DNA from 4 places in the Mesorhizobium delmotii genome. Region 1 is predicted to be linked to each of the others. Evidence: predicted binding sites of a transcription regulator. Region 1 holds the regulator's gene; each other region holds the start of a gene.
The links. Region 1 encodes PhoB, which activates phosphate uptake and scavenging genes when phosphate is short. Its sites were predicted from a motif close to TGTCATNNANCTGTCAT; they were not measured.
Positions count from the first base shown of each region.

Region 2: the regulator PhoB is predicted to act here: its motif matches at 4,352-4,368, upstream of phnA (phosphonoacetate hydrolase).
Region 3: the regulator PhoB is predicted to act here: its motif matches at 3,794-3,810, upstream of BQ8482_RS18380 (alkaline phosphatase D family protein).
Region 4: the regulator PhoB is predicted to act here: its motif matches at 4,610-4,626, upstream of olsB (l-ornithine N(alpha)-acyltransferase).

Region 1 covers NZ_FUIG01000043.1:140,332-147,890, reverse strand. The annotation lists gene BQ8482_RS26215 (sugar ABC transporter permease) at 1-533, opposite strand, end outside; gene xylF (D-xylose ABC transporter substrate-binding protein) at 676-1,716, opposite strand; gene BQ8482_RS26205 (ROK family protein) at 1,983-3,230, shown strand; gene phoB (phosphate regulon transcriptional regulator PhoB) at 3,427-4,116, opposite strand; gene phoU (phosphate signaling complex protein PhoU) at 4,133-4,840, opposite strand; gene pstB (phosphate ABC transporter ATP-binding protein PstB) at 4,879-5,694, opposite strand; gene pstA (phosphate ABC transporter permease PstA) at 5,707-7,320, opposite strand; gene pstC (phosphate ABC transporter permease subunit PstC) at 7,313-7,559, opposite strand, start outside.
Region 2 covers NZ_FUIG01000019.1:32,455-40,013, forward strand. The annotation lists gene ehuD (ectoine/hydroxyectoine ABC transporter permease subunit EhuD) at 1-45, shown strand, start outside; gene ehuA (ectoine/hydroxyectoine ABC transporter ATP-binding protein EhuA) at 46-864, shown strand; gene BQ8482_RS11035 (aldehyde dehydrogenase) at 978-2,456, shown strand; gene BQ8482_RS11045 (LysR substrate-binding domain-containing protein) at 3,291-4,220, opposite strand; gene phnA (phosphonoacetate hydrolase) at 4,380-5,654, shown strand; gene BQ8482_RS11055 (alkaline phosphatase family protein) at 5,655-6,923, shown strand; gene BQ8482_RS11060 (ABC transporter substrate-binding protein) at 6,963-7,559, shown strand, end outside.
Region 3 covers NZ_FUIG01000026.1:334,422-341,980, reverse strand. The annotation lists gene typA (translational GTPase TypA) at 1-1,415, opposite strand, end outside; gene BQ8482_RS18390 (hypothetical protein) at 1,616-1,897, shown strand; gene BQ8482_RS18380 (alkaline phosphatase D family protein) at 2,147-3,721, opposite strand; gene BQ8482_RS18375 (MFS transporter) at 4,002-5,285, opposite strand; gene BQ8482_RS18370 (TetR/AcrR family transcriptional regulator) at 5,367-5,972, shown strand; gene BQ8482_RS18365 (hypothetical protein) at 6,064-6,480, shown strand; gene BQ8482_RS18360 (hypothetical protein) at 6,503-7,093, shown strand; gene ppa (inorganic diphosphatase) at 7,342-7,559, opposite strand, start outside.
Region 4 covers NZ_FUIG01000092.1:133,670-141,228, forward strand. The annotation lists gene BQ8482_RS35070 (DUF934 domain-containing protein) at 1-441, shown strand, start outside; gene BQ8482_RS35075 (DJ-1/PfpI family protein) at 578-1,198, shown strand; gene BQ8482_RS35080 (fatty acid desaturase) at 1,243-2,265, opposite strand; gene BQ8482_RS35085 (hypothetical protein) at 2,415-2,651, opposite strand; gene grpE (nucleotide exchange factor GrpE) at 2,890-3,525, shown strand; gene olsB (l-ornithine N(alpha)-acyltransferase) at 3,671-4,546, opposite strand; gene BQ8482_RS35100 (hybrid sensor histidine kinase/response regulator) at 4,723-7,011, opposite strand; gene acuI (acrylyl-CoA reductase (NADPH)) at 7,124-7,559, opposite strand, start outside.

The DNA.
Region 1 (7,559 bases):
GTCATCAGCCACGCCATGCCGCGCCAGATCAGCAGGCCGCCCAGCGTCACGATGAAGGCCGGAACCTCGAGATAGGCGATAATGAAGCCCTGGAGCGCGCCGATCATCAGGCCGAGCACCACGCCGGCAGCCAGTGCGATGATCCATATCCAGGGATTTCCAAGCTGGAAGCCCATGACCCGGATGAGGAATTCGGCCTGCGCGACGCCCATCACCATACCGATCACACCTTCGACGGAGCCGACCGAAAGATCGATGTTGCGCATCACGATGACCAGCACCATGCCGGTCGCCATGATCGCGACCGAGGAGGTCTGCACCGACAGGTTCCAGAGATTGCGCGGCGTAAGGAAGAGCCCGCCCGACAGGATGTGGATTCCAACCCAGATGACCAGCAGCGCGCCGACCATGCCGAGCATGCGTATGTCGAGCTCGGTTGCCTTGAGGAAGCGGCCGATGGGGCTGAGCTCGGATTCACGCGCCCGATCGGCAGCTGTATCGGCGGCCGGCGTGTTGGAAGTCGTGTCGGCCATGATGTCCTCCCACCGGGTTGCCGTCTGCCGCGGATGCCGGAAGCAGCTTAGAAGTTAGCCGCGAGAAGCGGAAAAACAATTCTTTTTGAAAAAACGCCGCGGCGTGAAGCCGCGGCGTTTCAGGCTTCTTGCGATGGCCGGATCAGTTGCAGACCGGGACAGTGCCCGCTGCCACGCCGGCGCAGACCTCTTCCTTCTTGATCCAGCCTGCGTCGATGACGACGTTGAGATTGTCCTTGGTGATGGCAATCGGCGTCAGGAACAGCGACTTGACGACATTGCCGCCCGGCGTGGTGAAGTCCTTGACGCCCGCAATGTCTGTCATCTGCTTGCCGTCGGCCAGCTGCGAGGCGATCTCGGCAGCGTTCTTGCCGAGCTCGCGCGCGTCTTTCCATACCGATACGGTCTGCGTGCCGAGCGCGATACGGTTCAGCGCGGCATGGTCGCCGTCCTGGCCCGACACCGGGACGGATCCGGCCAAGCCTTGCGCCGTCAGCGCCGCGACGACGCCACCAGCGGTGCCGTCATTGGCAGCAACCACCGCATCGATCTTGTTGTCGTTGGCGGTCAGGAACTGTTCCATGTTCTTCTGAGCGTTGGCGGGAAGCCAGCCGTCCGTATAGGCCTCGCCGACATTCTTGATCTTGCCGCTGTCGATCGCGTCCTTGAGCACTTCCATGGAGCCGGCGAACAGAAAATCGGCATTCGGATCGGCGCCCGAGCCCTTGATAAAGACGTAATTGCCTTCCGGCGCCACCTTGAACACTTCGCGGGCCTGCATGCGGCCGACTTCCTGGTTGTCGAAGGTCAGATAGAACACGTCCTTGTTCTCGATCAGCCGGTCATAGCCGACGACCGGAATGCCTTCGTCCAGCGCCTTCTGCACCGCCGGCCCGATGGCCGAGGCGTCCTGCGCAAGGATGATCAGCGCGTTGGCGCCCTGCGAGATCAGGCTCTCGACATCGGTCAGCTGCTTGCCGGGATTGGACTGTGCATCGGCGGAAATATACTTGTCGCCGGCTGCCTCGATCGCAGTCTTCATGGCGGCTTCGTCGGTCTTCCAACGCTCTTCCTGGAAATTCGACCACGAAACGCCAATGACCTTGTCCTTGGCCTGTGCGGCCGACGCGAGCGTCAGCGACATGGCAACCCCCGCCAGAATGGCGGCTGCGAATCTCTTCATGATATCCTCCCTGCGCCGCGTACGGCGCGACCAACTGGCCCGAAGGCCGGCACAAAGGCCACTATTTTTTCGAGCCTCGAAAAAATACTGGTCCAACGGCGGAGCGCTGTCAACATCAATTCCGATGGATTTTAATGTCCCTGCCGACTTATTTCGAGCCTCGGAATAAATAATGACAGGGCCTGCTGCTTCTGCCACTATTTGTCGGACATTACCGACGGCTTCCGATTCATGAGCGGCCGCGGCAATAGGGAGGAAGCAAAAGAATGTCGGTTGGAATCCGTCATGACGATTTGCGCCGGCGCAACCGGGCCATGGTGATTTCTGCGGTACGCCGGGCCGGCCAGCCGTCGCGGACCGAGATCGCCGCAACCACCGGCCTCAGCCATTCGACCATATCGGCGATCTCTTCCGACCTGATCCAGGAAGGCATCCTGACCGAGAGCAAGGCGAGCGAGACCGTTTCGATGAAACGCGGCCGACCGCAGGTCGGCCTCAGCCTCAATCCGGAAGCCGCTGCGGTATTGGCGGTCGTGTTGTCGCTGAATTTCCTGTCGGTCGCTGTCATCGATTATGCCGGACAGGTGGTCGCCGAGGAACAACGCCGGCTGGACACGCTGACCATGTCGCGCGACGAGCTGATCGACGAATGTGTCGCCATCGTGCGGCGCCGGATCGAAGACCCCGACCTCGACGTCCAAAGCGTCGCCCGCATCGCGCTGGCGATCCAGGGCATCACCGATTCGCATGCGCGCGCCATGTTGTGGTCGCCGATCACGCCGCAGACTAACATCGCCTTCGCCGACATTCTGGAACGCGAGTTCGGCATCCCGGCCATCATGGAGAACGACTGCAACATGATGGCCGTGGCGCTGCGCTGGCGCGAGCCGGATCGCTACCGCGACGATTTCATCGCCATCCTGCTCTCGCACGGCATCGGTATGGGGCTGGTGCTGAAGGGCGAACTGTTCACCGGCACCCATTCCTCGGGCGGCGAATTCGGCCACATGATTCATCGGCCGGGCGGCGCGCTTTGTCGCTGCGGGCGGCGCGGCTGCGTCGAGGCCTATGCCGGCAACTACGCCATCTGGCGCAACGCAAGGCAATTGAGCGAGAACGCAGAGCCGGTCGCCGATGTCAGCGACGCCGAGATGCGGGCACTGGCGGCCCGGGCGCGCCAGGCGGACGGACCGGAGCGCGAAGCCTACCGCAAGGCCGGCGAAGCGCTCGGCTTCGGGCTCGGCAGCCTGTTCGCGCTGATCGATCCGGCGCCGGTCGCCATGGTCGGCGCCAACGCTGCCGCCTTCGACCTGATCGAGCCGGCCCTGCGCGAGGCCATCGCCCAGACCGCCGGCGGCCATCATTCGGGTTCGATTTCCTTCGACACCGAGACGAACGAGCTGCCGCTGATCCGCGAAGGCTGCGCCTTGCGGGCGCTGAGCTTCGTCGACCAGGAGATTTTCGCGCCGGGCATACAAGGGAAGTCCGGCATGATCAGGAAGCACGTGGCCTGACTCCGAAAGGCAAGGAACAACGGCGGATTGCAACTTGGGGATGTGTTGAGATTCAGGTCAGGCCGCGCCGGCTCGAAGACGGGCGCGAGCCGACCAGACTGCGTGAGTTCCGAGAACCGGAACGGAGCGTACTTTTGGGTACGTACCGGAATCGCAGGAAATCGCCGGTCGCAGGCCGGCATCACCTGAATATCAGCTAGTCTTCCCTGATCGCATAGCCCGCGCCGCGGATGGTGCGGATGACATCGGGCATGCGACCATTGTTGACCGCCTTGCGCAACCGTCCGACATGGACGTCCACCGTGCGCTCGTCGATGTAGATCGTCTCGCCCCAGACATTGTCTAGCAACTGGCTGCGCGAGAAGACCCGACCCGGGTGCCGCATCATGAATTCGAGCAGCCGGAACTCGGTTGGCCCGAGCCGGATCTCGCTCTTCTTGCGATAGACCCTGTGCGATTCGCGATCGAGCATGATGTCGCCGACCTTCAGCACGCTGGACAGCACTTCGGGCTTGGCGCGGCGCAGCAGCGCCTTGATCCTGGCCATGAATTCCGGTGTCGAGAACGGCTTGACCAGGTAGTCGTCGGCCCCTGTCGAGAGGCCGCGCACCCGGTCGCTCTCCTCGCCGCGTGCGGTCAGCATGATGATCGGCAGCCGCTCGGTTTCGGGGCGCATCCGAAGGCGTCGGCAAAGCTCGATGCCGGAAACCGCCGGCACCATCCAGTCGAGCACCAGAAGATCGGGCACGTTTTCCTGCAGCCGGATTTCGGCCTCGTCGCCGCGCGTCACCACCTCGACCTGATAGCCTTCGGATTCCAGATTGTAGCGGAGGAGGACGCCCAGCGGCTCTTCGTCCTCCACCACCATGATGCGTGGCGCGATCATCGACCGGTCACCCCCGTCATGTCGCCGGCGCCGACATCGTCGTTTCGTCGAGCTTCGGGCGATCCGCCGGCAATTGCTGCCCGGTCACGACATAGTAGGCGTTTTCGGCGATGTTGGTGACGTGATCGCCGATACGCTCGAGATTCTTGGCGCAGAACAGAAGATGCGTGCAGGCGGTGATGTTGCGCGGATCCTCCATCATGTAGGTCAGGAGTTCGCGAAAAACCGCCGTATATTTCACGTCGATCTTCTGGTCGTCGGCGCGCAGTTCTTTCAACGCGCCGGCATTGCGCGACACATAGTGCTCGACCACGCCGCGGAGCTGCACAAGAACGAGATCCGCCATCGCGTCGATACCGTGCGAGAGATTACGCGGCGTGGCGCTCTGCCCGACTGCGCTGACCCGCTTGGCTATGTTCTTGGCCAGGTCGCCGATGCGCTCGAGATCGCCGGCCATGCGGATTGCGCCAACCACGGCGCGCAGATCTTGCGCCATCGGCTGCCGCTTGGCGATCAGCGTGATCGCACTATCGTCGAGTTCGCGCTGCCGCGCATCCATGATGGCGTCGTCCGAGACGACGCGCTGCGCCATCGCATTGTCTGATGCAAGCAACGCGCGGATCGAGGCTGCGACCATCGCGGCGGCGAGCTCGTCCATATCGCGGATCAGCCTGTCGATGTGCTCCAGTTCCTCGTCGAAAGATGCGACGGTGTGTTCACCCATGATACTGTCCTCGTGTTCGAAATTCGCCGCCGGACCGCTCAGCCGAACCGGCCGGTGATGTAGTCCTGGGTGCGCTTGTCGTCGGGGTTGGTGAACATCTTGTCGGTCGCGCCCTCCTCGACCAGATAGCCGAGATGGAACATCGCCGTGCGTTGCGACACGCGCGCTGCCTGCTGCATCGAATGGGTGACGATGACGATCGTGTAGTTCTGGCGCAGTTCGTCAATCAGTTCCTCGACGCGGGCGGTGGCGATCGGATCGAGCGCCGAACAGGGCTCGTCCATCAGGATCACTTCCGGCGATACGGCGATGGCGCGCGCGATGCACAGGCGCTGCTGCTGTCCGCCGGAGAGACCGGTACCCGACTCGAGCAGGCGATCCTTGACCTCGTTGAACAGGCCGGCCTTCTTCAGGCTCGATTCAACGATGCCGTCCAGCTCGGCCTTGCTCCTGGCCAGGCCGTGAATGCGCGGACCGTAGGCGACGTTTTCATAGATCGACTTCGGAAACGGGTTCGGCTTCTGGAATACCATGCCGACGCGGGCTCGCAGCTCGACGACATCGATCTTCGGGTCGTAGACATCCTCGCCGTCGAGCGTGATCTTGCCGCTCACCCGCGCGATATCGATGGTGTCGTTCATTCGGTTCAGGCACCGCAGGAAGGTCGACTTGCCACAGCCCGATGGGCCGATCAACGCCGTCACCTGGTTCTCGCGGACATCGATATCCACGTCGAACAGAGCTCGCTTCTCGCCGTAATGAACAGAGACCTTTTCGCCCTTCATCTTGATCGAAGGGGCATTGGTTCCGCTGCTCAGTTTCTGCTCGACGCCGGCTTCCGTCATGATGTTCATATCCTCTACTCCTTACCAGCGCCGCTCGAAGCGCCTGCGCAGTATCACCGCGATGGCGTTCATGATGACCAAAAACAGCAGCAAAATCAAAATCGCCGCCGAAGTCTTCTGCTGGAATCCAGCTTCCGGGAAATCCGCCCACATGAATATCTGCACCGGCAGGATCGTCGCGGGATCGGTGAAGCCGCCGGGAATGTCGACGATGAAGGCGACCATGCCGATCATCAGCAACGGCGCGGTTTCGCCCAGCGCATGCGCCATTCCGAGGATGGTGCCGGTCATGATACCCGGCATCGCCAGCGGCAGGACGTGATGGAATACGGTCTGGACCTTGGACGCTCCGATGCCGAGCGCCGCCTCGCGGATCGACGGCGGCACGGCGCGCAACGAAGCGCGCGAGGCGATAATGATGATCGGCAGGGTCATCAGCGCCAGCACCATGCCGCCGACCACCGGGGCTGAGCGCGGCATGCCGAAGAAATTCAGGAATACGGCAAGTCCAAGCAGGCCGAAGACGATCGAAGGCACCGCCGCCAGATTGTTGATATTCACTTCGATGATCGTCGTCAGCCGGTTCTTGGGGGCAAATTCCTCAAGATAGATCGCCGCCGAAACGCCGATCGGGAAGGCGATGGCGAGCGTAACGATCATGGTCAGGAACGATCCGACGACCGCGCCCCAGACACCGGCCAGTTCCGGCTCGCGGCTTGCGCCGGTGAAGAAGAAGATCGAGTTGAACCGGCTTTCGATCAGGCCGGCGCTCTTCAGCGTGTCGAGCCAGACGATCATCTTGTCGGAAATCTTTCGCGATGCTTCCGGCGTGTCGATGACGCGCAGGAATGCCTGGCCGCTCGCGGCGGGCGCCGTGCTGTCCAGCGCCTCGATCACCGTGCCCTTTGCGACCGCCGTCCCGTTGGCCCCAGGCGACAGCGCGGTCAGCTTGACCGTACCGCCATTGAACGCGACCAGCAGCGACGACGCGCCGCTCGTCAGCGTGAGCATACCGTTTTCGCCCTCGGTCGCACCATTGCCACGCGCCAGCGTCAGCATGGCGTCGTCGCCGAAGGTCAGATCGATGTCGCCGCTGGTTTCCGAAGGCGTGACGCTTGTCGAAATCGCTTCGTCCGAACCGACGTCGGCAAGCAACCCCTTGAGATAAAGGTCGGCAAAATCGTCAAGTGGAACCGCATAGTCCACTGTTCCTCCGAGCATCCCCGGATCAGCCGCAATATCTTTGCGCAGGAAGACGCCTGTGCCGGTGGAAATCAGTCCGCGCAGCAGGCGCTTGTCCTGACGGCCCGTCACATCAGGAAATTTTGCCGTAAGCGCTTCCTGAGCGATGGCGTCGTAGTTGGCGGCGTCGAGTTTCGCCGGGTCGACCTTGGCCGCCGAAAGATCGATCGGCAGCGTCAGATAGTTCTGCCGCAGCGCCGGGATCGCCTGCGTGACGATCGTCGACAGGAGCAGCACAAGGAATAAGCCGGCCAACGCGACGGCTGCGGCGCCAAGCCATTTGAACCACGTTTCAGTGCGGTAACGACCCTTCAGCCGCGCCTTCGCGGCATCGTCGGTATGAACGCTGACCGGCCGCCGGCCGGCGCCGAATGACGCGATCGCATCAGTCATATTGCTCTCGGTATTTCTGGACGACGCGCAAAGCGACGATGTTGAGGGTAAGCGTGATGCAGAACAGCACCAGGCCGAGTGCGAAGGCTGCAAGCGTCTTGGCGCTGTCGAACTCCTGATCGCCTACAAGCAGCGTCACGATCTGCACCGTCACGGTGGTGACCGCTTCGAGCGGGTTGGCCGTGAGGTTTGCCGCCAGGCCCGCCGCCATGACCACGATCATTGTTTCACCAATTGCG
Region 2 (7,559 bases), on a different contig from region 1:
CGTTTACTGGAGGGTTGGGTGCGTCGCACATTAGGGATGAGTTGAATGAGTGAGGACATGACGGCATTTCCACTGCGGCTTGAAGGCGAAAACGCGCCAATGGTCCGATTTATGAACGTGTCCAAGAGCTACGGCGAACTCACTGTGCTCGACCAGCTAAATTTGGACGTTGAGCCGGGTGAGATGATGACGATCATCGGCCCTTCCGGTTCAGGAAAAACGACCGTTCTGCGAATGTTAATGACGCTTGAGACTATCAATAAAGGCGTCATTTATGTCGATGGGGAACCCCTCACGCACATGGTGAAGAATGGCGTTCTTGTTCCCGCAAACAAAGTGCACTTTCGAAGGATGCGCGCCAAGATTGGCATGTGTTTTCAGCACTTCAATCTGTTCCCTCATATGACAGCGCTACAGAACTGCATGGAAGGGCCAGTGCAGGTCCTCGGACTCACAAAGGAAAGCGCGCGTCAGCGAGCCGAGGAATTGCTGGAAATGGTAGGCATGTCGGACAAGCGAGATCATCATCCGTCCCGCCTTTCTGGCGGTCAGCAGCAGCGTGTCGCAATTGCTCGAGCCCTTGCCATGCGGCCAAAGGTGATGCTGTTCGATGAGGTAACGTCAGCACTTGATCCAGAAGTCATAAACGAAGTTACTGGCGTTATCCGCAAGCTCGTAGGAGAGCATCATCTAACGATGATGATGGTAACGCACCAAATGGGATTCGCTAGGGACATATCTGACAGGGTATGCTTCTTCTACGGTGGGAAGATTGAAGAACAAGGTGCACCTACCGATCTCTTTGGCAGCCCAAAGAAGCAGAGAACTAAGCAGTTTCTGAGCGCGGTCAAAGAAGCAGTATGACAGCTTGCTGAGGCGTCGTTTCGACAGAGCTCATGTGCTGACAATCACAATTGGAAGGTAGAAGTGATGCATTATGTTCTACAGGTATGCACTAATGTATCTGGTGCGAAGTCATGAGTAACTGTCTGACTGTGGAGGAATACAGAGCAATAGCGGGATCAATTCAGCTACCAACGCAAGTTTTCATAGACGGAACGTTTCGACCGGCTATCTCGGGAAAGACCTTCGAATCCATAAACCCAGCGACGGGCAAGGTGCTTGCTAATATTGCCGCTTGTGACAAGAATGATGTGGATCTCGCAGTGGCTAAGGCTCGCGAGGCCTTCAAGGATGGCCGCTGGTGCAAGATGCTGCCTGCAGACCGTAAGGCTGTGCTGCTGCGTTTGGTTGAGCTTTTGGGGCGCAATGCGCGCGAACTGGCTGTGATGGAGTCAATCGACAGCGGTAAGACGATCTACGATTGCGAGACCGTTGACCTTCCCGAAGCCATTAACTGCATAAAATGGCATGCCGAGGCGATAGACAAGATTTACGATCAGGTGTCACCCGCATCAGATGGTCACATTGCGATGATCGTGCGTGAGCCCATCGGCGTCGTCGGCCTTGTCTTGCCCTGGAACTTCCCACTGCTAATGCTGGCGTGGAAAATTGGGCCGGCGCTGGCGGCGGGCTGTTCCGTTGTCGTCAAACCCGCGGAGGACACATCGCTTACAACCCTTCGTGTCGCCGAGCTGGCGCATGAAGCAGGGGTTCCTAAAGGAGTGCTAAATGTCGTTACGGGCTCCGGATCTGATGTTGGCCAGCCGCTAGGCCTGCACGCGGACGTCGATATGGTGTCCTTTACCGGTTCTACCGAAACGGGCCGACGGTTCTTACGCTATGCCGCCGACAGCAATCTCAAGGAAATTGTTCTGGAAATGGGCGGCAAAAACCCCTGTATAGTGATGGATGATGCCGAGAACTTGGAAAGCGTTGCTGCCCATGTGGTGAACGGTGCTTTTTGGAACATGGGAGAGAACTGTTCTGCTATATCCCGGCTCATAGTTCACAAAGACGTAAAAGCCCCCTTGCTGGAGCGCATCGTGGCATGTGCTCGCGAATGGCCGCTAGGCGACCCGCTTGACCCGGAGAACCGTATTGGTGCCCTCGTCTCGAAAGCGCATTTCGACAAGGTTTGTTCCTATCTTGATGGGGGCGAGAAGTTGTACATCGGCGGTTCGACCGTCGACGGCATATATGTAGAACCCACCGTAATGGATGTGTCCAGCAATCAGGCAAGAGCCGCCCGCGACGAGATTTTCGGACCGATCCTATCAGTCATAACTGTCGAAAGCCTTGATGAAGCGATCCAAATCGCCAACGATACTGATTATGGTCTAGCAGCGTCAATCTTCACCGGAAATGCAAAAAGAGCGCTCCATGGTGCACGAAGTTTAAAGGCTGGGACCGTGACCGTTAACAGCTTCGGAGAAGGAGACGCCTCTACTCCATTCGGGGGATACAAGCAATCTGGCTTTGGAGGACGCGACAAATCGATCCATGCACACGATCAATATACTCAGCTCAAAACCATTTGGTTGGATTTGTCGTGAGGGGTTGATGCATTGAGGCGGCAGCCCGCTGATGCCGCCGGATGATGACCATCGGCTGGAGGAGTGTCTCGTCCTTCCCAATACGTTCAACGCTGGTAAGCCAGCAAGGTCGTCATACCCGATCTCTACAAGGGAGGTTGGCATTTCCGGCGTTATCCAACATCCGCCGGCTTGAGGGATGCGAAGGTCATTGTCGCTATCAACAAGGACGAGGAGGCACGGACTTCCAAGTTGCGACACAGCCTGATCGGCGCTCTTTCCGTCAAAGTCCGGCCGGATGGCTCTCCGCTTCTTATCTGAGCGGGGTGGCCGATGGATGAAGGTGTGCTGGGCTCAAACCGTCGACCCTCGTTCAAAATTCTAAATGAATCTCCAACTGTTTGACCATCTTCGCCGCGCTAATATCTTTTAGCCGATTATGCCAGTTATGCCGGGTTGGCAAGAGCACGATGCTCGCAGCAGCGCGCGAGGCATGGGGGCGCCAAGGCTACACGGTTTACGGCGCGGCCTTGTCGGGCAGACGGCCGAGGGGTTGCCCGCGAAACCAGTCCCGTTCGATACCGCCGACCTGAACGTCATCAACCCTTGGGACATCTCGCAATGATGGTCGGGGCGAATCGGCCGACCATCTCTCCACCAAACTCGGCATGCTAACGCCGTTCTCAGGAGTGCCATCCACACACGCACCCCTCTACGCAGCGCTCAAAGCTAGAAAAATCAGCCGAAGCCAACCCCAGGGCCGGATTGTGAGGTTCTGTATCCGTTCGCAAATGCCGGATAATCAGAGCACTTTCGTGTCGTGAGGCCGCGGCCGAAGACCTACGAACGAGGTCGTTAGAGAGCGTTGATGTGTGATGGCGTAGAAGGAGAAATGACCGGCGGTGTTTTTGGTGGCATGGACGCGAGCCAAGAAACGAAAAATGATTTCGGCGAACCAGTTGAAGCGCTTTCCTCATAAAGAGCCATGTAGTCAGCGCCCCTTACCCGCACGTTCGGTTCTAATTCCACGAGATCGCCGCGCAATAGAAGATCTTCGATGACAAGCAGTGGAGCTACAATCGCGCCCTGGCCGGCAAGAGCGGCCTCCAGGGCGATATAAAAGTGTGGGAAAGATGCGGCGCCTGAGGCGAGCCTCAACGGCGCGGAAGCCGCAAGCAGCCATGTCTCCAATTCTCCCGGCCGGGTGTCAGCCTTCAAGAGAGGTATTTCCTCAATGGCTAAGAACCCGGGCGCGCGGCCACCTGCAAGTCGTGGATGACAAACAAGCGTCAGTTCTTCGCGAAGAAAAACAACCGACTTTAGGGAAGGCGGCACAGGCCCGCCGCGCCTTATGGCCACGTCGAAGGGAATATCGTGCCAGTTCTCCGGCGTATGTGTTTGACGCACTCGGACCCCCGTCGTCTTATGCGCGGAATGAAACTCCGGGAGCCGCGGAATAAGCCACCGCATCGAGAACGTGGCGGGAGCGATCACACGCAGCTGCGCCTCACTTGTTTCCTCAAACAGTGTGCTGAGAGACTGCGAAATCAGATTGATCGCCATCCCGACGCTGTCCGACAGTCGCACTGCCGCTGGCAAGGGAGCCATATGGCGCCTGTTTTCGGCAAAGAGCGCCTCTCCGACCCATGTCTCAAGTGCCTTGATGTGCTTGCTGACCGCACTGTGCGTGACGAACAGTTCCTTCGCCGCCGCTGTGACACTTCCAGTTCGAACAACGGATTCAAGCGCTATTAATGATTTCAAAGGCGGAAGGCGTTGCTGCATTCTGTTCCTTTTTCTCACACGATGACAGAAGTAAAATCGATTTACTTGCTTACGTTCATCGGAATATATACCCAACAAAGCACTGATGTTATTCGATTCATGAAAATAAGATATAATAATAGCTATGAATCATGACAGTTTTATAACAGGAGTCCGATTTTGCTGCGCAAAAATACTTCGGGTGAATACGATCAAGCATCAACTCTGATCAACGGCCGAGATTATTGCTGGCCGCGGCGGCCAACCGTGGTGGTGTGTTTCGACGGTTGCGATCCCGCCTATGTTGAAGCTGCGAGTGCAGCCGGAGCCATTCCAACCCTGGACGCGATGCGCCGTAATGGTTTCGCCACGGTCGCGCTCGCGGCGATGCCCACCTTTACCAATCCCAACAATATCTCGATCGTGTGCGGTGCCCCCCCATCGGTTCATGGCGTGTCTGGAAACTACTATCTCGACCGAGAAACCGGCCGTGAAGTCATGATGGTGGACGCGACCCCGATGCGTGCCGATACAATTCTCGGACGCTTTTCCGAGGAGGGAGCCAACGTCGTAGCGATCACTGCCAAAGACAAGCTGCGCAAGGCGCTCGCGCGCAACCTCAAGGGAATCGCCTTTTCGGCCGAAAAGGCCGCTGAATGCACGATGGCCGAGAACGGCATTGAAGACGTGCCTGGCCTGGTCGGACGAAAGGCCCCCGAGCAATATTCCGCCGATCTGTCGCTTTATGTTCTCGATGCCGGCATCAAGCTGATCGCCGAACAGAAACCCGATCTTATCTATCTGTCCCTATCTGATTATGTGCAGCATAAGCATGCGCCAGCGACACCGCAGGCCGACGCTTTCATGGCGGCGGTGGATCAGCGTCTTTCAGTTCTTTTCGATCTGGGTGCTGTTGTTGGCATCGTCGCCGATCACGGCATGAACGACATGTCCTCACCCTCAGGTGGACCGAACGTTCTCTATCTCGGCGATAAGTTGGAGGAGGAATTTGGTGAAGGCAGTGCCAAGGTCATCTGCCCGATTACCGATCCCTTCGTTCGTCATCACGGCGCACTGGGTGGTTTTGTACGCATTCATCTGAGGAAGCCAGATTTGGAGCCCGAGCGGGTCGCTGCCTTGCTCCGGACCCTTCCCGGCATCGAAGATGCGCTCACGCGCGAGGACGCATGCGCCCGCTTTGAATTGCCGGCGGACAAAGAAGGTGATGTCGCGGTGATCGCCTGCAAAGGTGTAGCGCTTGGTGCGCGCGCTGTGGATCATGATCTGTCGGCCCTTGAGGGTGAAAACCTGCGTTCTCATGGCGGGCTCGCCGAACAAAGGGTACCATTCATCCTATCTCATCCGCTGCGGTCCGAATATGCGGCGCGCGCAAGAAGCTCGACGTTGCGCAACTTCGACATCTTCGAGTTTGCACTCAACGGCGTGGAGGCGTGAATGCGACGCGTTGCTGCTGTCATTCTCGACGGATTGAGGCGCGACTTCGTTCGTCCTGAGGCAACCCCTAACCTTGCGCGACTGAAAGAACGTTCCACCTGGTTTACCGCGCACCGCAGTGCCGTGCCATCGGTCACGCGAGTATGCTCATCAAGCTTCGCGACCGGTAGCTACCCGGCCCGGCATGGCCTTGAAGGCAATTCTCTGGCGCTGCTGGAGAATGATCGTTTGGTTATCCACGATGCAGGTCATCCCGATTTCTTGCAACACCGCCGGCGAGTGACCGGAAAATCATTGATCGTGCCTACATTGGCCGAGCGTATCGCGGAATTCGGCGGCGCGGTAACATTCTCCAACGTCTCGCCTGGCGCGGCTTACGCCCATGATCCGGATGGTCATGGCTTCGTCTATCATCGCACCGGCTCCTATGGGCCGGGACGCGATCCAGTTCCGGAGGACGCCGCCCTCAACATCGGCATCGACGTTGCCGGAGATCGCGCCATGACTCAGCGCTTCATCAAGGAGGCACTGACGGATCGGCGCCCGGCGCTTTCACTGTTGTGGCTTGGTCATCCCGACACCACGCAGCATGAGGTACCGCTCGGCTCCCCGGAGCATCTTCAGGTACTTCGAGACGCCGATGACCATGTTGGGCTTATCATTGATCGCGTCAATCTGCTCCGGGCTGACAAGGAAGATGTGCTTCTGATCGTCGGCTCGGATCACGGCCATCAGACGGTACATGCGGTGGTCGATGTCGAGGACGAGGTCGCCAGGCTTGGTTTCGCCGATCCGCTCGCGGCTGGCGATTTGGTCGTCGTGCCGAACGGCACCGCCGTGCTGATCTATGCCAGTCCGGCCGGCCGGCGCCACGTTCCGGCCCTTGCCGAACGCCTCCGGGACCAGACATGGGCCGGCCCGGTGTTTGCGGGCGAAGCACTGGGCGACATCGGCCAAAGCGATGCGCGCGGTCTGGCGGTCTTCGTGTCCATGGCCTCCGACGACCAGCCGAACGAATTCGGCGTTCCCGGGCGCAGCTTCGCCGCCAAGCCACTGGCCGGTAAGCCCGACAGGCTGGGCTGCGGCCAGCATGGCGGCCTGGGTGCCTATGAGCAATCCCCCTTTCTGATGATCGACGGCGTAGGCTTTGCTCCGGGCGCGGTCCGTTCCAGCTCCTGCTCGCTCGTCGACATCGCCCCGACCATCCTCGCTCATCTCGCCCTCCCAACTGAGGGCTGCGATGGCCTGCCGCTTCAGACAACCACTTGATTATCCACTTATTTTGAAACCGATTCACGAGGGACGACAATGACCACTGACAACCTGCTTGCGAAAACTCCGGCCGCCGCGGCGCTGTCGCGCCGCCATGTCCTCCAACTCGGTGCCGGCCTTGGTATCGGAGCGGCCAGCGGTCTGCTGCTCGGGCCCAAAGGCGCCCTGGCTCAATCGCCGCACAAAGGCGGCGTCGCCCGCATCGCCACAGAGATCAGCGATGCGACAGCCAGCCTCGACCCGATCAAGATCCTGACCAATACGGACATTGCCCGGGCCTTCCAGATCTATAATACGCTGGTGCGTATCGACGAGAAGCTCCAGGTTCAGCCAGCGCTCGCAGAATCCTTCGAAATGGCCAAGCCGGACGCCACCGAGTGGGTGTTCAAGCTGCGTCGCGACGTTACCTTCCACAACGGCAAGACCTTCACGTCTTCCGATGTCGTCTGGAACATCAACCGGCACATCGACAAGAAAAGCGAGTCGCGCGCGAAATCTCTGCTCTCGGGCGTCAGGGAAGTGAAGGCTGACGGGCCCGAGACCGTCCGCTTCGTTCTCAATGCGCCGAACGTCGATTTTCCCGTGGTCCTCGGCATGCCCTTTGTGGTGATGGCGCCGGAAGGCCAGACGGAC
Region 3 (7,559 bases), on a different contig from region 1:
TAGGCATGGAACAGCCGGTTCATGACAGCGGTGCCGCGCGTGTCGGTCAACAGTTCCGACTGGTAGCCGATCAGGCCGCGCGTCGGCGCGTGGAAAACGATGCGCTGGCGGTTGCCGCCCGACGGGCGCAATTCGACCATCTCGGCCTTGCGCTCCGACATCTTCTGCACGACGACACCGGCATGCTCCTCGTCGACGTCGATAACGACTTCCTCGACCGGCTCCAGCAATTCGCCGTTGTCGCCCTGCTGCATGACGACCCGCGGACGCGACACGGCGATCTCAAAACCTTCGCGGCGCATCGTCTCGATCAGAACGGCAAGCTGCAATTCGCCGCGGCCGGAGACGAAGAACGAGTCCTTGTCCGGCGATTCCTCGATCTTCAGCGCGACATTGCCTTCGGCCTCGCGCAGCAGGCGGTCGCGAATGACGCGGCTGGTCACCTTGTCGCCCTCGGTGCCGGCCAGCGGGCTATCGTTGACGAGGAACGACATCGTCACGGTCGGCGGATCGATCGGCTGCGCATGCAGCGGCTCGGTCACCGACGGGTCGCAGAACGTATCGGCAACGGTGCCCTTCGACAGGCCGGCGATGGCGACGATGTCGCCCGCCTGCGCTTCGTCGATCGGCTGGCGCTCAAGCCCGCGGAAAGCCAGGATCTTCGAAATACGGCCGGTTTCGACCTGGGTGCCGTCATGATGCAGCACCTTGACCGCCTGGTTGGATTTCAGCGTACCGGATTCGATGCGGCCGGTGATGATGCGGCCGAGGAACGGGTTGGCCTCGAGGATGGTGCCGATCATGCGGAACGGGCCGGGATGGACGGTCGGTGCCGGCACATGCTTGATGACGAGGTCGAACAGCGGCGCCAGACCCTGATCCTTCGGACCTTCGGGGTTTTCCGAGACCCAGCCGTCGCGGCCCGAGCCGTAAAGGATCGGGAAGTCGAGCTGCTCGTCGGTCGCGTCGAGCGCTGCAAACAGGTCGAACACTTCGTTGACCACCTCGACGTGGCGGGCGTCCGGCCGGTCGATCTTGTTGATGACGACGATCGGCTTCAATCCGACCTTGAGCGCCTTGCCGACGACGAATTTGGTCTGTGGCATTGGCCCTTCGGCGGCGTCGACCAGCACGATGGCCGAATCCACCATCGACAGGATGCGCTCGACTTCACCGCCGAAATCGGCGTGGCCGGGGGTGTCGACGATGTTGATGCGGGTGTCCTTCCAGTCGACCGAGGTCGCCTTGGCCAGGATGGTGATGCCGCGTTCCTTTTCCAAGTCGTTCGAATCCATGGCGCGTTCGGCAACGCGCTGGTTGTCGCGGAACGAGCCGGACTGTTTCAGGAGTTGGTCGACGAGGGTGGTTTTTCCATGGTCGACGTGCGCGATGATCGCGATATTACGAATTTTCATGTTGTGGTCTCGGGAGCGTTGCAGGCAGCAGGCCAAAAGGCGCTGCCTCTTTCGGTTGGGCGGCTCATACAGGGTTTTTCGCAATTGCGAAAGAGGAGGCGTGCCACCAAATATATGGTCACCAAATCTTAAGCGTCTTGGTGTGAAATGGAATTATTAACCAAAGCGGAACCTTTCGCGGTCGGGACAGTTCGAATTTCATGAGCAATACGGGCAGCAGATACCGGCCAATCCTCGCATGGGCGGCCTTCGCCGTTCTCCTCGCGGCGGGCGCGGCACAGTCGGCCGCGACCCTCAAGGAAGCGCCCCCTGCCCTGCCGTCCGATACGCGTTCGGCGGAGCAGTTGTTTGCCGATGCGCCCGATGGCGTCGACCCGGTGGTGACCGGGCCGGTCAGCGCCGCCTTCAAGCAGAGGCAGGAGGCTGCCAACTGCGACAGCGCTGTTTGGCCCGAAATTCCGACCGTTTGCTATCCTGACTGACGACTGCCGACGGCGGTCGTCATCCCGAGATACCGTTCCGCTGCGATCCTTCACGCCCCTCTGCCCTGCCGGGCATCTCCCCCACGAGGGGGGAGATCGGTCGTCGCCGCCGCTTTCGCCAACCTCCAACGTTGCAGGCGCGAGCGGAGCGCCCAAGCTGCCAATCTCCCCCCGTGTGGGGGAGATGTCCGGCAGGACAGAGGGGGGCGCTGTCCCGCCTGCGTTTTGGCCATTATTGAAGCCAGCCCCTCACGCCGACTGCACCGGGTCGAGCGTGACCTTGTAGAGTTCATTGTCGTCGCGATCCATCAGCCGCACCGTCATCTGTTCAGTGGCGCCGTCGATGTCGACGAGGCCGAAGAACTGCAGGCCGGCCGAGGGCGGCAGGTTCTGCCCCTGCTCGGCGGTTGGCGCCTTGATGAATTTCAGCTCCGGGCCGAAGGTCATGTCGAAATCATTGGGTCCATACGTGCCGGCATGGAGCGGACCCGAAACGAATTCCCAGAACGGATTGAAGTCCTGGAACTGCGCCCTATCAGGATTGTAGTAATGCGCCGCCGTGTAGTGCACGTCGGCGGTCAGCCAGACGGTGTTGGTGATACCGGCATTCTTTATATAGCGAAGGAGGTCGGCAATTTCCAACTCGCGACCCTTGCCCGGACCATTGTCGCCATTGCTGATGGCCTCGGCGCCGGCCTTCTTGGTGGCGTCGTTCCAGACGACGAGACCGAGCGGCATATCGGCGGCGATGATTTTCCAGGTCGCGTTGGAGGTTGCCAGTTCGCGCTTCAGCCACTTCGTCTGCTGTTCGCCGAGAATGCGCGATTGCGGCGTCACCGTATCCTGCATGCCGGGGCCGTTGGCGCCGCGATAGGAACGCATGTCTAGGAAGAACACGTCGAGCAGCGGCCCGTAGGCGATCTTGCGATAGACGCGGCCCGGTTCCGACGGCTCGTAGCGGATCGTCGTCATCTCGTGGAAGGCGCGTGCCGCGCGTGCCGCCAGCACATGGATGTTTTTTTCCGAGTAGCGGTCGTCGGCGCTCAGGTCCTTCGAATCCGACCAGTTGTTGACCACCTCGTGGTCGTCCCACTGGTAGAAGGTCGGGCAGATGGCGTTGAGACCCAGCACATGTCCGTCCATCAAGTTGTATTTCCACTGGCCGCGGTACTCGTCCAGGGTCTCGGCAACCTTGCGCTTTTCGTCGATGAGGACGTTGTTCCTCCACTTGCTGCCATTGGTAAGGTCGACCTCGTCCTTCATCGCGCCGTCGGCATAGATGGTGTCGCCGGAATGCAGGAAGAAGTCGGGCGTATGCTTGCCGATCGTGGCATAGGTCTTCATGCCGGTGTCGTCGATGCCCCAGCCCTGGCCGGCGGTATCGCCCGACCAGGCGAAACGAATGTCGCGCTTCGAGGCCGGCGCCGTGCGGAAGCGGCCGACGATCGGCTCGGAGACGGCGTTGATGTCGGCGAGATCGGCCGCGATCATGCGGTAGAAGATGTCCTGGTCGGAGGCGAGGTCGGTGAGCAGCCGCTTTACCGTGTAATCACTGGCCGGCGACGTGTCGAGCGGCGCAAGGCGCAAGGCATTGGCGAAATTTTCCGTCGACGACACTTCGAACATGACGCGCGAAGGGCGGTCGGTGCGGGTCCACACCACGCCGCTGGTTGCGTCGACATCGCCCGACTGGATGCCATGGGTGAAGGCGGGCCGCTGATTGGCGCGCGAATAATAGGGAAGCGCGAGGCCCGATACGCCGACGAGGCCGGCGGCGCTCACGGACGTGACGAAGGCGCGCCGGGTCATCGAAATCTTGTTCATGGCTGTCTCCTGGATGGCGTTGAACGGCGCCGCCAAGGTCCAGCCTCAATGTTTCAGGCACATCTCGAAACTATGAAGGTTTTCTGACGATCAACAGGCTGGCGAATCTCCCCCCTCGAGGGGGAGATGTCGCCGAAGGCGACAGAGGGGGTCGTCTCGCGTGGAGCGCCGACCTCCTGTGTCTGCGATAAGGGGCCGAGCCCGGTCGGACCGACCCCCTCTGGCCGCTTCGCGGCCATCTCCCCCTCAAGGGGGGAGATTAGCGCTCAGCCGTCACCGCTCAAGCCGCCTGCGGTTCCGGCTCAAAGGCCGGACGGCTGGTGTTGATCAACAGCGAGATGCAGGCTGCGGCTATTGCCGTCATGCCGGCGATGAGGAAGGCAACCTCGTAATTGCCCTGCAATTCACGCATGGTGCCGCCGAAGAAAGCGGCCGCCGCCGCACCCACCTGATGGCCGGCGACGATCCAGCCGAAGACGATCGGCCCGCTGCGGTCGCCGAACGCCTCGTTCGACAGCCTGAGCGTCGGCGGCACGGTGGCGATCCAATCCAGTCCGTAGAGCACGGCGAAGATGATCAGGCTGGTCGACGAAAAGCCGGAATAAGGCAGGTAGATCAGCGACAGGCCGCGGATGCCATAATAGACGCCGAGCAGCTTGCGCGGATCGAAACGGTCGGTGAGCCAGCCCGACAGCGTCGTGCCGATCAGGTCGAAGATGCCCATCAACGACAGCAGGCCGGCAGCTTGCACTTGGCCGATACCCATGTCGCCGCAAAACGCGATCAGGTGCGTGCCGACCAGTCCGTTGGTGGTGAAGCCGCAGATGAAGAAGGTGGCGAACAGATACCAGAACACGCGGGTGCCGGCGGCACGGCGCAGCGTGCTGAGCGTATGCGTGAGGAAATTGCCCTGCGAGGCCGGCGGAACCGGCGGCACGTCATCGGCGTCCGCACCATAGCGCACCATGCCGATCGAGGCCGGACGCTCCGGCACCAGCAGATAGACCAGCGGCACCAGGCAGGCAGTGGCGATCGCAATGGCGATGGCGACCGGCTTCCAGCCGCCCAACTGGGCGAGCGCGGCGAGCAGCGGCAGGAACACCAGCAGGCCGGTGGCGGCGGAGGCCGACATCAGTCCCATCACCAGGCCGCGATTGGTCTTGAACCAGCGATTGACGATGGTGGCGCCGAGCACCGTGGCGACCGCGCCGGAACCGACGCCCGAGAATACGCCCCAGGTGAGAAGCAGGTGCCAGGGCTCGGTCATCAACAGGCTGAGCGCCGTCGAGCCCGACATCACCACCAGCGACGCCAGCAGCGTGCGGCGCAGCCCGATCCGTTCCATCAGTGCCGCGGCAAACGGCCCGGTCAGGCCGTAGAGGAAGATGCCGATGGCCGCGGCGAGCGAGACGACGTCGCGCCGCCAGCCGAAACTCTCCTCCAGCGGCAGCATCATGACGGCCGGCGCCGACCGCAGGCCCGCCGCGATCAGCAGGCAGAGGAAAATGACGGCGACCACGACGAAAGCGTAGCGCTGGCCAAACGGGCGGGATTGGACTATCATGTTACTGACCGGTACGTTGCGATGCGCCGAGGTATACGTACCGATCGGTAACATTGTCAAGCAGGCAACACCGTGTCGAGAATCAAAAGCATTGAACCAGCGATCAAAGCGGATGAAGTAGCCCCGCCGCGCGCCGGCGAAAAAATCCTTCGCGTTGCCCGCGACCTGTTCTACCGGCAAGGCATCAGGGCGATCGGCGTCGACGAGATCGTGCGGCGCGCCGGCGTCACCAAGCCCAGCCTCTATCGCAGCTTTCCCTCCAAGGACGAATTGGCCGCCTCCTATCTCCGGCAATACGACCTGGAGTTCTGGGAGCGCTTCGACGCGGCGGTGGCTGCCCATCCCGGCGATCCGCGCGCGCAGATTGCCGCCTTCCTGACCCGCATCGGCAAGCGCACGCAAAAACCCGACTATCGCGGCTGCGGCATGACCAATGCGGCCGTCGAATATCCCGAGCACGGCCATCCGGCCCGCCTGGTGAGCGAGGCCAACAAGCAGGAATTGCGACGACGCCTGCGCGCCATGGCGGCGGCAATGGGTGCCGGCGACGCCGACACTCTGGGCGACGGGCTGCTGCTTCTCATCGAGGGCGCCTATATCAGCGGCCAGCTGTTCGGTGCCGGCGGACCGGCGAAGTCTGTGGCCCGCAACGCCGACCTGCTGATCGAAGCGAGCTTGAAGAAGTAGACCTCTTGCGGTCCATTCCGGCCGGAAGCAGTATGGCTGTCACGCTCGCACTCTGTTGATAATTGCCGGTACCGACTTGAACCCTGCTAGGATGTTTTTAGACGACCTCGAAAAGATGTTCCTGCTTCACTACCTGAGGCAGGGGCGGTCGGGTTTAATTGGCGAGCAAGAGAAGAAAGACATTGGGGCGATCCTTAGCCTGAATGAGTATAAGGTCAAGGAAGCCGTACTGCGCAGGGTTGCCTTCTTGATACTCATCTCGTCGATTGCGATGTATTTCGTCGGCAAAACGCCAAGCTCCAGCACAACGGCAAGTATACTGACCACGTTGATATCCGCATTCACTTTGGTATTTTTATACTTGGATGCCGCGGTTCCCGTAGTCCTGTTTGCGGCCAGCGCGTCGCTACTGGCAATTTGCTGGATGGACTACCAAACGTTCGTTATGGCCACCTGGTTTTCTGCGTTGTATGGGCTGTATTTTTTTGCGAGGCTTAGATTCAGGTAGCTGGCCAGAGGGGATTTCCGCCGTGCGTGTTTCTTTGATCCCGCTTGCCCTCGCTGGCCTCTGCCAGGCCGCTCAGGCCGGCGATATTTCCAGCGCCTACACCGATCTCGACTGGAAGAAGGACTGCGTGACCTACGCGCAGGCGGAGGAGGGCGAAGGCGACTGGGCCAGTCTTGCCTGTTCGGGCTATCGCGGCTACCCGGTGCTGATCGCCTACGACGATGCCCGGGAATCGCTATTCTATGGTTTTCCGCCCAGCGATATGACCGCGGTCTGGGAAAGTTTTGTCGGGCTCAATTCGGCTGCACCCAGACTCGAGTGGCGCATCGAGACGAATGGCGATCTGGCCATTCCTTTCGCGGTCATCCACCGTCGTTCGGTCAGCAATCCCGAGGCGGAGAACAAACCGACCGACGTGCTGATCGTCGCCAAGGTCGCCCAACCGGAAACCTATGAAGGCTGCACCGTCGGCCTGGTGCTGGCCACCGGCAACCCCAGCGCCAACGACCAGGCCCGCAGGCTCGCCGACGAGAAGGCGCGGACCTTTGCCTGTGGCAAGGACAAGCGCGTGGTTATCGGCAACGCGCCCGCTTTCGGCCGCGTCGATAACTGACTTCGTCATCCTGGGGCGGAGCAAGGAGCGCAGCGACGCAGCGCAGACCCCTGGATCCATGCCGTGACGTCAAAGCGCCGCAACGGTGCAGAATTCTGGTCCGCTGCGCACTTCGGTTGATGTCACGGAATGGATCCCAGGGACTGCGCTCCGCTTCGCGTCGCTCCGCCCAGGGATGACGAAGCTGAGGGGCTTCGGCCAACCTCAATCGTTGCGACAACCCATTCGGTCAACTTCAGGAGTTTCGGCTACTTGCTTGCCTTGGCCCGTTCGATCGCCTCGACGATCATCTTCTTGGCGTAGGCGGCATCGTGCCAGCCCTCGATCTTGACCCATTTGCCGGGTTCGAGATCCTTGTAGTGCTCGAAGAAATGCTGCACCTGCTGGCGGGTGATGTCGGGCAGGTGCGTGTATTCGGTGACGTTCTCGTAGCGCAGCGTCAGCTTGGGCGAAGGCACTGCGATGA
Region 4 (7,559 bases), on a different contig from region 1:
TCCGGCAATGGCCGCTTCATCCTGCCGCTGCAGGCATTTCTCGACCTCGATCCGGCGGTGCGCCGGTCGGCGAAGGAGCGCCTCGGCGTGCTGCTTCAGCCCGGCGATCAGCTCGAGAAGATTGCGGATCTGCTCGACCAGATATCGCTGGTGGCGCTGGCCTTCCCGGCTTTCAGTGACGGCCGGTCCTTCTCCAAGGGCGAACTGCTGCGCAGCCGCTACCGTTTCGAGGGCGCGGTCCGCGCCACGGGGCAGGTTCTGGTCGACCAGCTTCCGCATATGCTGCGCCTCGGCTTCGACGAGTTCGAAGTATCAAATCCAGTGTTGCTGAAACGGCTCGAGGAAGGCCGCACCGGCGGTCTGCCGCTCTCCTACCAGCCGACCGTGAAGCCGGAGGCCAAAGGCCCCAAATATTCCTGGCGGCGGGTGCGCGCTGGCTGATCTTCCCCCGGAGCAGGTCGCATCTGGTCGGACCACTTTGCAGATTCAATCTTTTATTTTCGGCGTCCGCACCTTAAGATAGGGCCTATTATTTCGCGATCCGAAATAAATACCGCCACCAAGGGAGGAACCGGGAATGGCTGGTAAGAAGATACTGATGCTCGTTGGCGAGTTCAGCGAGGAATACGAGATTTTCGTCTTTGAACAGGCCATGCATGCGGTCGGCCACACGGTCCATGTCGTGTGTCCCGACAAGAAGGCGGGCGATATCCTGAAGACGTCGCTTCACGACTTCGAGGGTCACCAGACCTATACGGAAAAGCTCGGCCACGACTACATCCTCAACAAGAGCTTTGCCGAGGTGAATCCGGCCGAATACGACGCCGTCTATGCGGCAGGCGGGCGCGGCCCGGAATATATCCGTATCGACAAGCGCGTGCAGGCGCTGGTGCGGCATTTCCATGAGACCGGCAAGCCGATCTTCACCATCTGCCATGGCGCGCAGATCCTGATGGCAGTCGACGGCGTGCTGCGCGGCAGGGAAGTCGCGGCGCTGCAGTATTGCGAGCCGGAAGTCACGCTCGCCGGCGGCACCTACATCGATGTCGCGCCGACCGGCGCCCATGTCGACGGCAATCTGGTATCGGCCAAGGGTTGGCCGGGCCTCGCCGCCTTCATGCGCGAATGCCTGAAGGTGCTCGGCACCGAGATCCGCCACGGCGAGATCCTGATGCGCGACGAACGCAAGGCGGCTTGAGCCAGGTCTTGGAAAACCGCCGCACCTGTGGTGCGGCGGTGCGTTTACGCAGTCATCCGCGCTTCGCGAAACGACACCAGCTTGCTGCGGCTCTCATCCCACAGAGCCAGCTTGACGCAGCGCAGGCTGTCGAGAAGCGTGACGCGGCCGATTTCGCGCAGTTCCGGATAGTCCCTCAGGACTTCCTGCAGACGATAGCACGGCACCTTGGCGGAGAGGTGGTGCACGTGATGGACGCCGATATTGCCGGTGAACCAGTTCAGTACCGGCGGCAGGTCATAATAGGACGAGCCGTGCAGGGCCGCATGCTGGAACTCCCATTCGGAGTCCTTTGCCCACTCGGTCTCTTCGAACTGGTGCTGGACATAGAACAGCCAGATGCCGGCGGAACCGGCCAGAACGACGATGGGCAAATGGACAACCAGGAACGCTTCGAGGCCGACGAACCAGACGAGGGCAGCGGCGGCGACCGCGATGGCCACATTGGTGGCCATTGACGACACCCAGGGCGTGAGGCCGCCTCGCATCATGCCGACCGGCAGTCTCTGCTCAAAGATGAAAAGCCAAATGGGGCCGAGGCCGAACATGACGAGCGGATGGCGATAGAGACGATAGGCAAGGCGGCCCCGCCAGGACATTTGCCGATATTCGGCGACAGTCAGCGTCGTGATGTCGCCCGTGCCGCGTTCATCGAGGTTGCCGGCGCTTGCGTGATGGGTAGCGTGGGCACGCCGCCAGCAATCGTAAGGGGTCAAGGTCAGGATGCCCAGCCCGCGGCCGATCCAGTCGTCGGCGGTGCGGTTGGCGAAGAAAGAACCGTGGCCGCAATCGTGCTGGATCATGAAGATCCGCACCAGAAAGCCGGCGGCCGGAAGGATCAGGATCAGACCCCACCAATGACCATGGGCATAGGCAGCCGAGGACAGTGCCCACAGCGTGGCAAAAGGGATGAGGGTGATGGCAAGTTCGACGGCGCTGCGCCGCCTGTCAGGTTTCTTGTAACGCGCCAGGATTTTCAACCAGGCACGTTTGCTGTTCGCTACAGCTTCGGGGGAAATCATGTTCATCAGGAAGCATAGACGGACCATTCCGTCGCCGCAAGGCAGGGATCACGCGAAGTTACTGCGCGTAATTGTCGCGCGATGCTCTAGGTGCTGCAATGTCGAAGGGCATGCTTGGACTCCGGTGGCACGCAACGACAGGCGAATGTGTTGGTCTATCGCCGTCTGCCACCGGCGGCTACGCTGCTTTCGATGCCGTCCAGGCGGTCAAGCAATTCCTTGAAACGATCGGGAATGTCGTTCTCCGTCCGGAACGCCGGCAACGCGCGCAGAAAGTGCATCGTTGCCTCGGTGCCGAACTGGCGCCTGATGCCGGCCGCGAGCCTTTCACGTCTTTCGTCATTGTTGCGGGCGCCATTCTTGTTACAGTCGCCATCGTTGCGGGTCATCATCTCAAAATCCTGTGTCGGCTTCGAAACTCTTCCAGCAGACGAATGGTTCCCCCATCGCAGCATCTTGGCAAGCAAAGCCGGCGCTTACAGTAAAATTTGAATTAATATCGAAAGGTCTTCATGGTGCGTCGTCGAAGCGCGAGCGGCCGCTCCAGTATCGCTTGCCCCTTGATTTTTGGCCGCCAAACCTCGATATCGGGCACAAAATCCACATCATTCGAAAAGACGGGAAACGGCGATGAGCGACCAGGCAAAAGACGAACGCGCGCCCGAGGATATCGAAGCGGCTGAGGCCGCCGCCGAGCGCTCGGAAGGCAGCGTCGACGGCGACTATGAAGCGCTTGTGCGGCTGTTGAAGGAAAACGACGAGCTGAAGGACCGCGCACTCCGTGTCGCGGCCGAGATGGAGAATCTGCGCCGCCGTACCGCCCGTGACGTGCACGACGCGCGTGCCTATGCGGTTGCCAATTTCGCCCGTGACATGCTGTCGGTATCGGACAATCTGCGCCGCGCGCTGGATGCGATCCCGGCTGAAACCAAGGCGTCGGGCGATGCCGGCTTCAAGGCGCTGATCGAGGGCGTCGAGCTCACCGAGCGCGCCATGCTATCGGCGCTGGAGCGGCACGGGGTGAAGAAGCTCGAGCCGGAAGGCGAGAAATTCGACCCGAATTTCCACCAGGCGATGTTCGAGGTGCCCAATCCGGAGGTGCCGGCCAACACCGTGGTCCAGGTCGTGCAGCCAGGCTATTCGATCGGCGAGCGGGTGTTGCGGCCGGCCATGGTCGGCGTTGCCAAAGGCGGTCCCAAGCATGTGGCTGGTGAAGCGCCGGTCGAGCCAGGGCCGGTGAATGAGCAAGCTGAGAAGGATGCGTAAGTTAGGGGAGTAGGGGGAATAGGGCAGTACGGGAGTAGGGAATAACGCCACCTACGATAAAGTAGAGCAATTGCCTACTCCGGCCGTTGGCCTGCTCCCCCCTACTCCCCTACTCCCCTGCTGCCTTATTCCGCTACTGCCCTACTCAGGCGGCGAAACGCTGGGCTTCCCCGCCATAATAATTGACGTAGCGGGCGCCGATCTCCTGGACCGGCATCACGACGAACACGTCGACCGTCGAGAATTCGCGGTCGATGACGCAGCCGTCGCCGATGCGCGCGCCGACGCGCAGATAGCCCTTGACCAGCGGCGGCATCGCCGCGATCGCGGCCTTGGCATTGACCGCCTCGATCGGCATCAAATCCATGGAACAGTAGCGCCCGGCGACCGCACGCACGTCCCAGGCCGAATTCGTCCGGCAGTGATGGGCGAGATAGGTCAGCGCTTCGGCGTGCGCCGCCGGCACGGTGCCGTGGAACGAAGCGCAACCGGTCATCACGCCGATCCCGTAATGGTTGATATAGGCCCAAATACCTTGCCAGAGCGCCTCGATGGTGCGCTTCGAGCGGTATTCCGGCAAGACGCAGGAGCGGCCGAGCTCGAGGAAACGCTGGCCGGGATGGCGGGCGATAAGATTGGTCAGTTCGAATTCGCCCTCGGAATAGAAGCCGCCGGCCGCTGCCGCGATTTCCTGCCGCAGCAGGCGGTAGGTACCGACAATGCGGCGATGCTCGGGACCGGACAGCGAGGTATCGAAGACGAGCAAATGATCACAAAGCGGATCGAAATGGTCGGCGTCGCGGCGGTCCTGCACCTGGAACAGGTTCTTCCTGGCACCAAGCTCGTCATAGAACACCCGGTAGCGCACTTCCTGCGCGGCGGCGATCTCGGCCTCGTTGCGGGCGAGCCGCACTTCGAGGTTGCCGATTCGGCCGAGCGCTTCGCCTTTTATGACGGCATCGACGTTCCGCCCGGTGAGCAAAGCACCACTGGCGTTCGGCCGAGCGTCACGTTCCGGCATAACTGTATGCACGAGTGATTCTCCTTCGAGCCATCCCTCTTGGCACGGGGATACGGTGTAGGTGCAACAGGATTGTGACAGTACCGTGATACGGTGCTACGGGCAATACTTCGTCGGCTGGGTAATCCTTCAACCGGCTATGTTACGCAGGGAAGCCAGGAAGGACAGCCGGCGGATCAGGCGGCCACCTGGCCCTCGATCGCATGGACAAGCGCGTCGGGGTCGAGCGGCTTGGTGACGAAGCCGCTGGCGCCATGGGCAAGCACCGCGTGGCGCGTCGTTTCCTGGCTGTCCGCCGAAAGCACCATGATTGGAACCGGCGGCACGGCGGTTTCCTCCTCGTGCCGGCGGATGGCGGCGATGGCGTCCAGCCCGTCCATGACAGGCATGTGCAGGTCCATCAGCACCACGTCGAAGCGGTGCTTGTGACCGGTCCCAGTGACGGCCTCGACGGCGGCCTTGCCGTTGCCGACCACTTTCACGCGATGCCCGGCCTTCAGCAGAGTGGCACGAGCAAGCATGGCGTTGATGTCGTTATCCTCGGCGATCAGCACGGACAGCCCCTGCCTGCGGCCGCCAATGGCACGGACGGATGGTGCGCCGGGCTTTTCCAGCTGTGGCTGGGTGAGGGCGGGCACGCTGCTGGTCAAAAGCACGCGCAGCAACGTCTCGCCGCGCACCGGCCTTGCCAGGAAGGTGGCGTAGCCGCTGGCGCGGAACTCGCCCAGCATGCCGCGGTCGGTAGGCGCGATCAGCGTGATCGCCTCGCAATCGGCAAAGCCGCTCTGGCGAAGGCGTTTGAGCAACTTGCCGTCGCCCTCCTCCATGGCCGCATCGACCAGAAGCACGTCGCAGCCTTCTGCGAAGGACGCTGCCTGGGAGGCGGTCGCGGCCAGATCGACCATGCCGCCATTGGCACGGATGGTGCGGGCGATGGCGTCGGCCTCGATGGCGTTCTTCGACAGGATCACCGCGCGCCGTCCTGACAGCGCATTCAGGCGGGTCTGCGGCGGCTCGGTGGCCGATATTGCAGGGATTTCGAAGACGAACTCGGAGCCTTGGCTGAGCCGGCTCGATACCGAAATCGTGCCGCCCATGGCGATCACGAGGCGCCTGGAGATGGCAAGACCGAGCCCGGCGCCGCCATGCGCGCGGGTCGACGTGCCATCAGCCTGTTCGAATTCCTCGAAGATGCGCTCCATGTCGTCCTCGTGCAGGCCGGGACCGGTGTCGGCGACGGTGAAGCATATGCGGTCGGTGGTTTCGGTGCGGGTACGAGCGATGCTCACCAAAACGCCGCCGCTGTCGGTGAACTTGATCGCGTTGCCGATCAGGTTGAGCAGCACCTGCCGGACCCTTCCCGGATCGGCTGATATCATCTGCGGCACGTCGGGTTCGACATGGCAGCCAAGGCCGATATTCTTGGCGAAGGCGCGCGCAGCCAAGAGTTCGACGACGTTGTCGGCGATCTCGCGCACCGACATTGGCTGCGGTTCGGGATCGAAGCGGCCGGCCTCGATCTTCGAATAGTCGAGCAGATCCTCGATCAGCGCCAGCAGTGCGCTGGCCGAGGTCGAGACGGCGCCGACATAGGTCCGTTGTTCGGGCGAGAGATTGGTGTCCGCCAGCAGCCTGGCCATGCCGATGATGCCGTTCATCGGCGTGCGGATCTCGTGGCTGACGGTGGCGAGGAAGCGCGATTTGGCCTGGCTTGCATATTCGGCTCGCTCACGGGCGGTGATCAGCGACGATTCGGCGTGCTTGCGGGCGGTGATGTCGCGGGCGATGGCGCGATGCGAGGCGCCGCCGTTCTCCTTGTCGCGCACGGACAGTTCGATCCATGAGAACCAGCGCGGGCCAGCCGGCGTGCGAATGGCGACGTCGGTGGAACTCAGGCATTCGTGGTCGGAAAAAGCGGCATCGGGAACGATGCCGACGTCGATGCCGAGTTCGGCAAGGGTCCTGCCGGCAAGGTCGCGCTGATCGGCTCCGACAAGATCGGCGAAAACCTTGTTGGCATAGACGATGTTGCCGTCACGGTCGCGGTGGACGACGAGATCGCCAAGCGCGTCGATCAGCCCGCGAAAGCGTTCCTCGCTCTCCTGCATCTCCCACATGCGGTCGGCCAGGGTCTCGACCTCGGCGCGGCTGCGAGCTGCGGTCTCGCCAAGGAGGGCAACCGTACGACGCTCCTTGCGCCTGGCACGCAGATGCACGGCGAGACCGGCCATGCCAGTCGCCAAAAGGCCGAAAGTGATGAAGACCGGCGCTCCGGTCAGATGCGACAGACCTGCCAGCACGACTATGGCGACGAGCGTCAGGAACGGCAGGCCTTCGCGATTGGCGGCGGGCAGCTCGGGCGCCAGTGGCGGCGCTGCGATATGCTGCCGTCTTGGCGCCTCCGGGCCGATCTCGTCGACGCTTTCGGCGCTCTCCGTTTCTCTGATGCCGGATTCCGTGACCATGCGGAAACCCTTGCCAGACAGAGATTATGGAAAATTGCGGCCGATCGTTCGAATTTTATCGGTCGCGCGGTTTTTTTGCCTTCCTTTCGCGCAAAACGGCAGACGACAGAACTCACATATCCACCACCACGCGGCCACGGATCTTGCCCTCGACGATGTCGTGCGCGGCGTCGATGATGCCGTCAAAGCCAATGGTCGTGGATAGGCTGGCGAGCTTCTGGAGATCGAGGTCCGTGCCGATGCGGCGCCACGCCTCCAGGCGGACCGCTTTTGGCGCCATCACCGAATCGATGCCGAGCAGACAAACGCCGCGCAGGATGAACGGGGCGACGCTCGCCGGCAGATCCATGCCGCCTGCCAGGCCGCAGGCGGCGACGGCGCCGCCATAGGAGGTCATCGAAAGGACGTTGGCCAGCGTGTGACTGCCGACCGCATCGACGCCGCCGGCCCAGCGTTCCTTGGCGAGCGGCTTTGCCGGCTGGGCAAGCTCGTCGCGCGAAATCACTTCCGCAGCACCCAGGTCGATCAGATAGGGGCTTTCAGCGCTG